DNA from 2 places in the Variovorax sp. P4_B11 genome. Region 1 is predicted to be linked to the other one. Evidence: predicted binding sites of a transcription regulator. Region 1 holds the regulator's gene; the other holds the start of a gene.

What was found. Region 1 encodes LexA, which represses DNA repair genes until DNA is damaged. Its sites were predicted from a motif close to ACTGTATNNNNATACAGT; they were not measured.
Region 2: AC1DYD_RS12675 (ATP-dependent helicase) is a predicted target of LexA. The motif match lies at 1,600-1,617, and genes of this name have one in related genera.

What each region holds. Positions count from the first base shown of each region.
Region 1 is NZ_JBFUHO010000019.1:113,839-117,242, reverse strand. It holds gene AC1DYD_RS18600 (D-2-hydroxyacid dehydrogenase family protein) at 1-777, opposite strand, end outside; gene AC1DYD_RS18595 (hypothetical protein) at 862-1,212, opposite strand; gene lexA (transcriptional repressor LexA) at 1,358-2,032, opposite strand; gene AC1DYD_RS18585 (asparaginase) at 2,107-3,096, shown strand; gene AC1DYD_RS18580 (hypothetical protein) at 3,101-3,404, shown strand, end outside.
Region 2 is NZ_JBFUHO010000010.1:143,474-146,877, forward strand. It holds gene AC1DYD_RS12675 (ATP-dependent helicase) at 1-1,587, opposite strand, end outside; gene corA (magnesium/cobalt transporter CorA) at 1,796-2,782, shown strand; gene AC1DYD_RS12685 (5'-methylthioadenosine/adenosylhomocysteine nucleosidase) at 2,978-3,404, opposite strand, start outside.

The DNA.
Region 1 (3,404 bases):
CAGTGCCGCCAGCAGCGCGTCCTGCTCGACCAGCTCGGCGCGCGAGGTGTTGACGAACAGCGCGGTCGGCTTCATGCGCGAAAGATCCTCGAGCGTCACCAGGCTGCGGGTCTCGTCGCTCAGCCGCAGGTGGATCGACAGCACATCGGCCGCGGCGAAGAAGGCCTCGCGGTTGGGCGCCACCTGGAAACCATCGGAGCGTGCCTTGGCGCAGCTTTGCTCGCGGCCCCAGATCACGACCTGCATGCCGAAGGCCTGGCCATAGCGCGCCACCAGCTGGCCGATGCGTCCATAGCCCCAGATGCACAGGGTCTTGCCCTTGAGCACTGAACCCAGGCCGAAGTTCGGTGGCATCGAGGCCGACTTGAGGCCGGCCTGCTGCCAGGCGCCGTGCTTCAGGTTGCTGATGTACTGGGGCAGGCGGCGCATCGCGGCCATGATCAGTGCCCAGGTGAGTTCAGCGGGCGCCAGCGGCGAGCCCGATCCCTCGGCCACCGCGACGCCCTGTTCGGTGCAGGCATTGATGTCGATGTGCCCTCCGGCCCGGCCGGTCTGCGAGATCAGCTTGAGCTTGGGCAGCTTCTCGATCAGCTGGCGGGAGATCTGGGTACGTTCGCGGATCAGAACGATGACGTCTGCGTCCTTGAGTCGAACCGAGAGCTGTCCGATGCCCTTGACCGTGTTGGTATAGACCTTGGCCGCATAGGCGTCGAGCTTCGAGGCGCAATTCAGCTTGCGCACGGCGTCCTGATAGTCGTCGAGGATCACAATGTTCATGGCATGCCATTGTGCCTTGCACGAACGGCATGCTGTGACGGTTGGTCGACTTTGTGTCGGACCCTCACTGAGCTCAGTGCAAGCTCAGTGCAAGTGGGCGGGCCGCGGAAGGGCCTCGGCGGCTTCGAGCGCGACCAAGCGATCGAGTTCTGCGCATACGTCCGCCATTCGACCCGAGATCACCATGCGGCCGGCGGGGCGGCCCGGTTGATGCGCATCGACCATGCGGACCACACGCAGGGGACGCACCGGCGCCGCACTTGCGGCGGCGGTGCCACCGGTTGCGCCTTGTCGCATTGCGCAGCTCGGACGGATCCCGACGTAGCGCAGGCCCGAGGACATGGCCCGGCCCGAGCGGCGACGCGGCATCCAGCGGTCGGCCAGCGATTGCAGTGGCGTCAGAAGATCAGCAATGCTGAGGAGAGCGATTCCCATGTGAACTCCAGAAAAGTCAGAGGTTGGACACAGGCAGGATTGCTTTCATCGGCCTCGACAGGGTGATGGCTCTTGGCCATACGCCCGCCACCTGTCGCGGCCGGATCGGGTGCGCATGCTGACCGCACGCGCGATGAAGCTCGGGTTACATCAGCATCGTGTTGCGGATCAGACCGACCGCGAGCCCCTCGATTTCGAAGGGTTCGCCGGGCTGGACCACGATGGTGGGGTAGTCGGGGTTTTCGGCGTGAAGCTCGATGACCTGCTTGTTGCGCTTGAGGCGCTTGACCGTGACTTCGTCGCCCAGCCGCGCCACCACGATCTGGCCGTTGCGGGCTTCCTTGGTGGACTGGACCGCCAGCAGATCGCCGTCCATGATGCCGGCGTCGCGCATGGACATGCCGCGCACCTTGAGGAGGTAGTCGGGTTGGCGCTGGAAGAGGGTGTTCTCGACGTAGTAGGTCTGGTCGATGTGTTCCTGGGCCAGGATGGGCGAGCCGGCGGCCACGCGGCCGATCAGGGGCAGCGCCAGTTGGGCCATGCCGGGCAGCGAGAGCGAGAACTGGTTGTTGCGGGATTCGTTGAGGGAGCGCAAGGCGTCGCCCTTGAGGCGGATGCCGCGCGACGTGCCGCTCACGAGTTCGATGACGCCCTTGCGCGCCAGCGCCTGCAAGTGCTCTTCGGCCGCATTGGCCGATTTGAAGCCCAGCTCGGCGGCGATTTCGGCCCGCGTGGGCGGGGCGCCAGTGCGTGCGATGGCGCTCTGGATCAAATCGAGGATCTGCTGCTGGCGGGCTGTAAGCTTGACGGCGAACTGCATGATGGCTCCTGACGAGGCACTGGCTAAACGTCCAGTACCTGTATTTTTAACCAGTTTTCAAAAGTTGGCAAGCAATGGACGAAATCTCCATCCGTGACAGACGCCGCGTGATCGTCCTCGGTACCGGCGGAACCATCTCCGGCCGTGCCGGTGCGGCGAACGACAACATCGGCTACACCGCGGGCGAAGTGAGCGTCGGCGATCTGCTGCAGGGCATCGACGCGCCGTCCGGCGTTTCGCTCGAGGCCGAGCAGGTGGCTCAGCTCGACAGCAAGGACATGGGCTTCGCCATTTGGCGGACGCTGGCGCAGCGTTGTGCGCACTGGCTCGCCGAGCCGGATGTGGCGGGCGTGGTCATCACCCATGGGACCGACACGCTCGAGGAGACTGCCTTCTTCCTGCAGTCGGTGCTGGCGCCCTCGAAGCCGGTGGTCCTGACTTGCGCCATGCGGCCTGCAAGCGCCCTGGCGCCTGACGGGCCGCAGAATCTGCGCGACGCGATCAGCGTCGCCGCCACGCCGGGGGCGCGCGGCGTGGTCGCGGTGTGTGCCGGCACCGTCCACAGCGCTTTCGAGGTGCAAAAGGTCCACACCTATCGGCTCGATGCCTTCGATTCCGGCGACGCCGGACCGTTGGCCTACGTCGAGGAAGCGGCGGTGCGGCAGCTCAGGGACTGGCCGGCGACCGATCCGGCCGCACGGGCGTCCTACGATCGCATCGCGGCCTCGACGGCCTGGCCGCGCGTCGAGATCCTGGCGAGCCATGCCGAAGCGAGCGGAACCCTCGTCGACTTGCTGCTCGACGAGCGCCGCCGCGGCGTGGCCGAGCCGGTGCAGGGGATCGTGCTGGCCGCGACCGGCAATGGAACGCTGCATCAGGCGCTCGAGGCGGCGGCCCTCAGGGCGCAGGCCGAAGGCGTGGCGGTGTTGCGGGCGACGCGCTGCGCCGAGGGGCGGATCCTGCCGAAGCCGAACCAGAGCCTGCGTGACGCCGGCGCGCTGACGCCGGTCAAGGCGCGGATCGCGCTGATGCTGGAACTGCTCGCCGGCGGTGCCGCCCACTGACGCGATGCTCGACGCGCTGCGATCGACCCCCTGGGCCTATCCGGCGCTGGAGGCGGTGCACATTGTCGGCATCGCGCTGCTGCTCGGCAACCTGGTGGCGCTCGAGGCGCGTGTCTTCGGTCGCGCCGCGACCTTGCCGGTGGCGGGCCTGGCAAGGCTCTCGCTGAGCATCGTGCTGACCGGCTTCGCATTGGCGGCGCTCAGCGGATCGCTGATGTTCGCCACGCAGCCGGCCGAACTGCTCGCCAACCGTGCGTTCCAGGTCAAGATGGGGTTGTTGGTGCTGGCCGGCGGCAATGCGCTGTGGT
Region 2 (3,404 bases), on a different contig from region 1:
GTGCAGCCGCTCGAGGTGCGGGAGGTACCACGCGAGCGCGAGCTCCATGTCGGCGGGCCAGGCCAGCGCCGGCGCCCGCAGCGCCGCGTAGATGCCGGCGAAACGCGTCCATTCGGCCTGGGCCGCCGAGGGCGGCACGAAAGCCTGCACCACCGCGCCCGGATCATCGGCCTCGGCCATGGCGTCGAGCAGGCGCGTGGACGTGACCGGGCCGATCCCCGGAATCATCTGCGTGACGCGGAAGCCGGCCATGCGGCCGCGCGGGTTCTGGGCGAAGCGCAGCACCGCGAGCAGGTCCTTGACGTGCGCGGCCTCGAGGAACTTGAGGCCGCCGTACTTGACGAACGGAATGTTTCGCCGCGCCAGTTCGAGCTCGAGGGCGGCGCTGTGGCTCGAGGTGCGGAACAGCACCGCCTGCGATTTCAGCGCCAGCCCGCCTTCGCGGTGGGCCAGCACCCGGTCGGCCACCCAGCGCGCCTGCTGGGCTTCGTCGGGCACCAGCACCAGCTGCGGCTGGCCGACCGAGGGCTTGTCGGTCCAGAGGGTCTTGGCGTGCCGTTCGGCGGCACCCGCGATCAGCGCGTTGGAGACATCGAGGATCGGCTGCGTCGAGCGATAGTTGCGCTCCAGCGTGACGATGCGCGCAGGAAGGCCGAACTGTTGCGGGAAATCGAGGATGTTGCGCACCGTGGCGCCGCGGAACGAATAGATCGACTGGGCGTCGTCGCCGACCACGGTCAGGCCGCGGCCATCCGGTTTCAGGGCGCGCAGGATGGCCGCCTGCAGCAGGTTGGTGTCCTGGTATTCGTCGACCAGCACGTGGTCGAAGCGGGCGCCGACCTGCTCCGCCAGCGCGGGCTCGGCGACCATCGCCGACCAGTACAGCAGCAGGTCGTCGTAGTCGAGCACTTGCTGCTGCTGCTTGGCCTCGACATAGGCGCCGAACAGCCGCTTGAGCTCGGCTTCCCATTCGGCGCACCACGGGAACGCATCTTTCAGCAACTCGCCCAGCGGCGCGCAGGTGTTGACCGTGCGCGAATAGATCGACAGGCAGGTGCCCTTCTGCGGAAAGCGCCGCGTGGTGGCGGACAGGCCGAGATCGTGTCGCACCAGTCCCATGAGGTCCTCGGCATCGCCGCGGTCGTGGATCGTGAAGCTCTCGCTCAAGCCGATCTGCGCCGCGTACTCGCGCAAGAGCCGCGCGCCGATTCCGTGGAAGGTGCCGGCCCAGGGCAAGGCCGGCGGCGTCTGCGAGGCCAGGCCGAGCACGCGCACCAGCACCTGGCCGGCACGGCGCTCCATCTCCTGCGCAGCCCGGCGCGAAAAGGTCAGCAGCAGGATCCGCTGCGGGTCGGCGCCGCCGGCGATCAGGTGCGCCACGCGGTGCGCCAGGGTGCTGGTCTTGCCCGAACCGGCGCCGGCGATCACGAGCAGCGGACGCGGGTCCTGCTGCGCCGGATCGATGGCGGCGTCGACCCCATGCAGCACCGCCGCGCGCTGCGCGTCGTTCAGCTTCGCGAGCGCGTCCGCCAGCCGCTCGGCCTGGGTCCCGGCGCCGGGGGATGTGGGTGTCGCAACGCGCTGCATCGATGCAACTGTACTGGATGTCTGTCCAGCCCGGGGCCGGCGGCGCCAAGGGCCGAATGACATAATCGCGCCTCGCTGCAACCGGAGACTCGCGCATGGAAATCGATCCGTCTCGGCAGCTTTCACTTCCCTTCTGACGCGCCGTTGCGAGGGAATTGAAAGCGCCCCATCCCTCGCCCAACCGCCAGACATTTCAAGGGAATGAGCCATGCTCAACATCTTCACGCTTGCCAACGGCCGCCTCGTCCAGGAAGAGATCGAGGCCCTGGAAGAGCTTTCCAAGTTCCAGCCGATCTGGGTCGACCTCGAATCGCCCACGGTCGAGGAAAAGCGCTGGATCAAGCAGTACTACGGCCTGTCGATCCCGGAAGACGCGATGGACGAGGACATCGAGGAGTCGGCGCGCTTCTACGAGGAAGACAACGGCGAGCTCCACGTCCGCAGCGACTTCCTGATCGCCGACGACGAGAACCCACGCTCGGTGCGCGTGGCTTTCATCCTGAACCAGCACAACACCGAGTTGCGCAGCCGCGGCGTGCTGTTCTCGATCCACGACGAGGACGTGCCGGTGTTCCGCCTGCTGCGCATGCGCGCCCGGCGCGCCCCCGGGCTGATCGAGGACGCCAAGGAAGTCCTGCTGAAGCTGTTCGACGCCGACGCCGAGTATTCGGCCGACACGCTCGAGAACATCTACGACGAGCTCGAGATCGCCGGCAAGAAGGTGCTGTCGGGCAACGTCAGCGACGAGCTGGCCGGCGAGGTGCTGGGCCTGATCGCGCGCCAGGAGGACCTGAACGGGCGCATCCGCCGCAACGTGATGGACACCCGCCGCGCGGTCAGCTTCATGATGCGCAGCCGGATGCTGAACGCCGAGCAGTTCGAGGAAGCGCGGCAGATTCTTCGCGACATCGAATCGCTCGACAACCACACGGCCTTCCTGTTCGACAAGATCAACTTCCTGATGGATGCGACCGTCGGTTTCATCAACATCAACCAGAACAAGACCATCAAGATCTTTTCTGTGGCCAGCGTGGCGCTGCTGCCGCCGACCTTGATCGCCAGCGTCTACGGCATGAACTTCAAGTTCATGCCCGAACTCGATCTGACCTACGGCTACGCCTATGCGGTCGTGCTGATGATCGCCAGCGCCCTGGTGCCGATGTGGTACTTCCGCCGCCGCGGCTGGTTGAAGTGACCACCCCGTTGCTTGCTCACTTCGTGTAGCCGCCTTCGGGCGGCCGCCAGAGGCGGCTGCTCTTCGGGCACGTCCAAGCCTGCGCAGGCAGGCTTGGAGCCGCGGCCCTCAGCCCCTCGAGGGGCGCACCCAGCGGCCCGGCAGAGCCGGTTCCGCGGGTGCCCCCGAACACATTGGCCTGGGCGGGCCTGGTTCTTATTGCGGCGGCAGGGTCGCCAGCCACCCATCGATCAGCGCCAGGCTGTAGCGGCTCGCGACCACCGAGACGAAACGCGTGAAGTCGCCGTGCGCCTCGTCGTCGGCGCGGTCGGAGATGGTGCGCACCGCGGCGAAAGGCACGCCGTAGTCGTGGCAGACCTGGGCCACCGCGGCGCCCTCCATCTCGACCGCCAGCGCGTCGGGCAGCGCGCTGCGCAGCTCGGCGCTTTCGGCGGCGGTCGAGACGAAGCGGTCGCCGCTCACCAGCAGGCCGCGGTGCACCGCCGGCGCGGCCAGCCCGAAATCCTCGACCACCTTCTGGCCCAGCAGCGCGACCGGGTCGCCCAGCAGGCCGGCGGCCACGGCGGCGAGCGCATCGCTGATGGCGGTGTCGGCCGCGAAGCGCGCATGGCCGGTGAGCGGC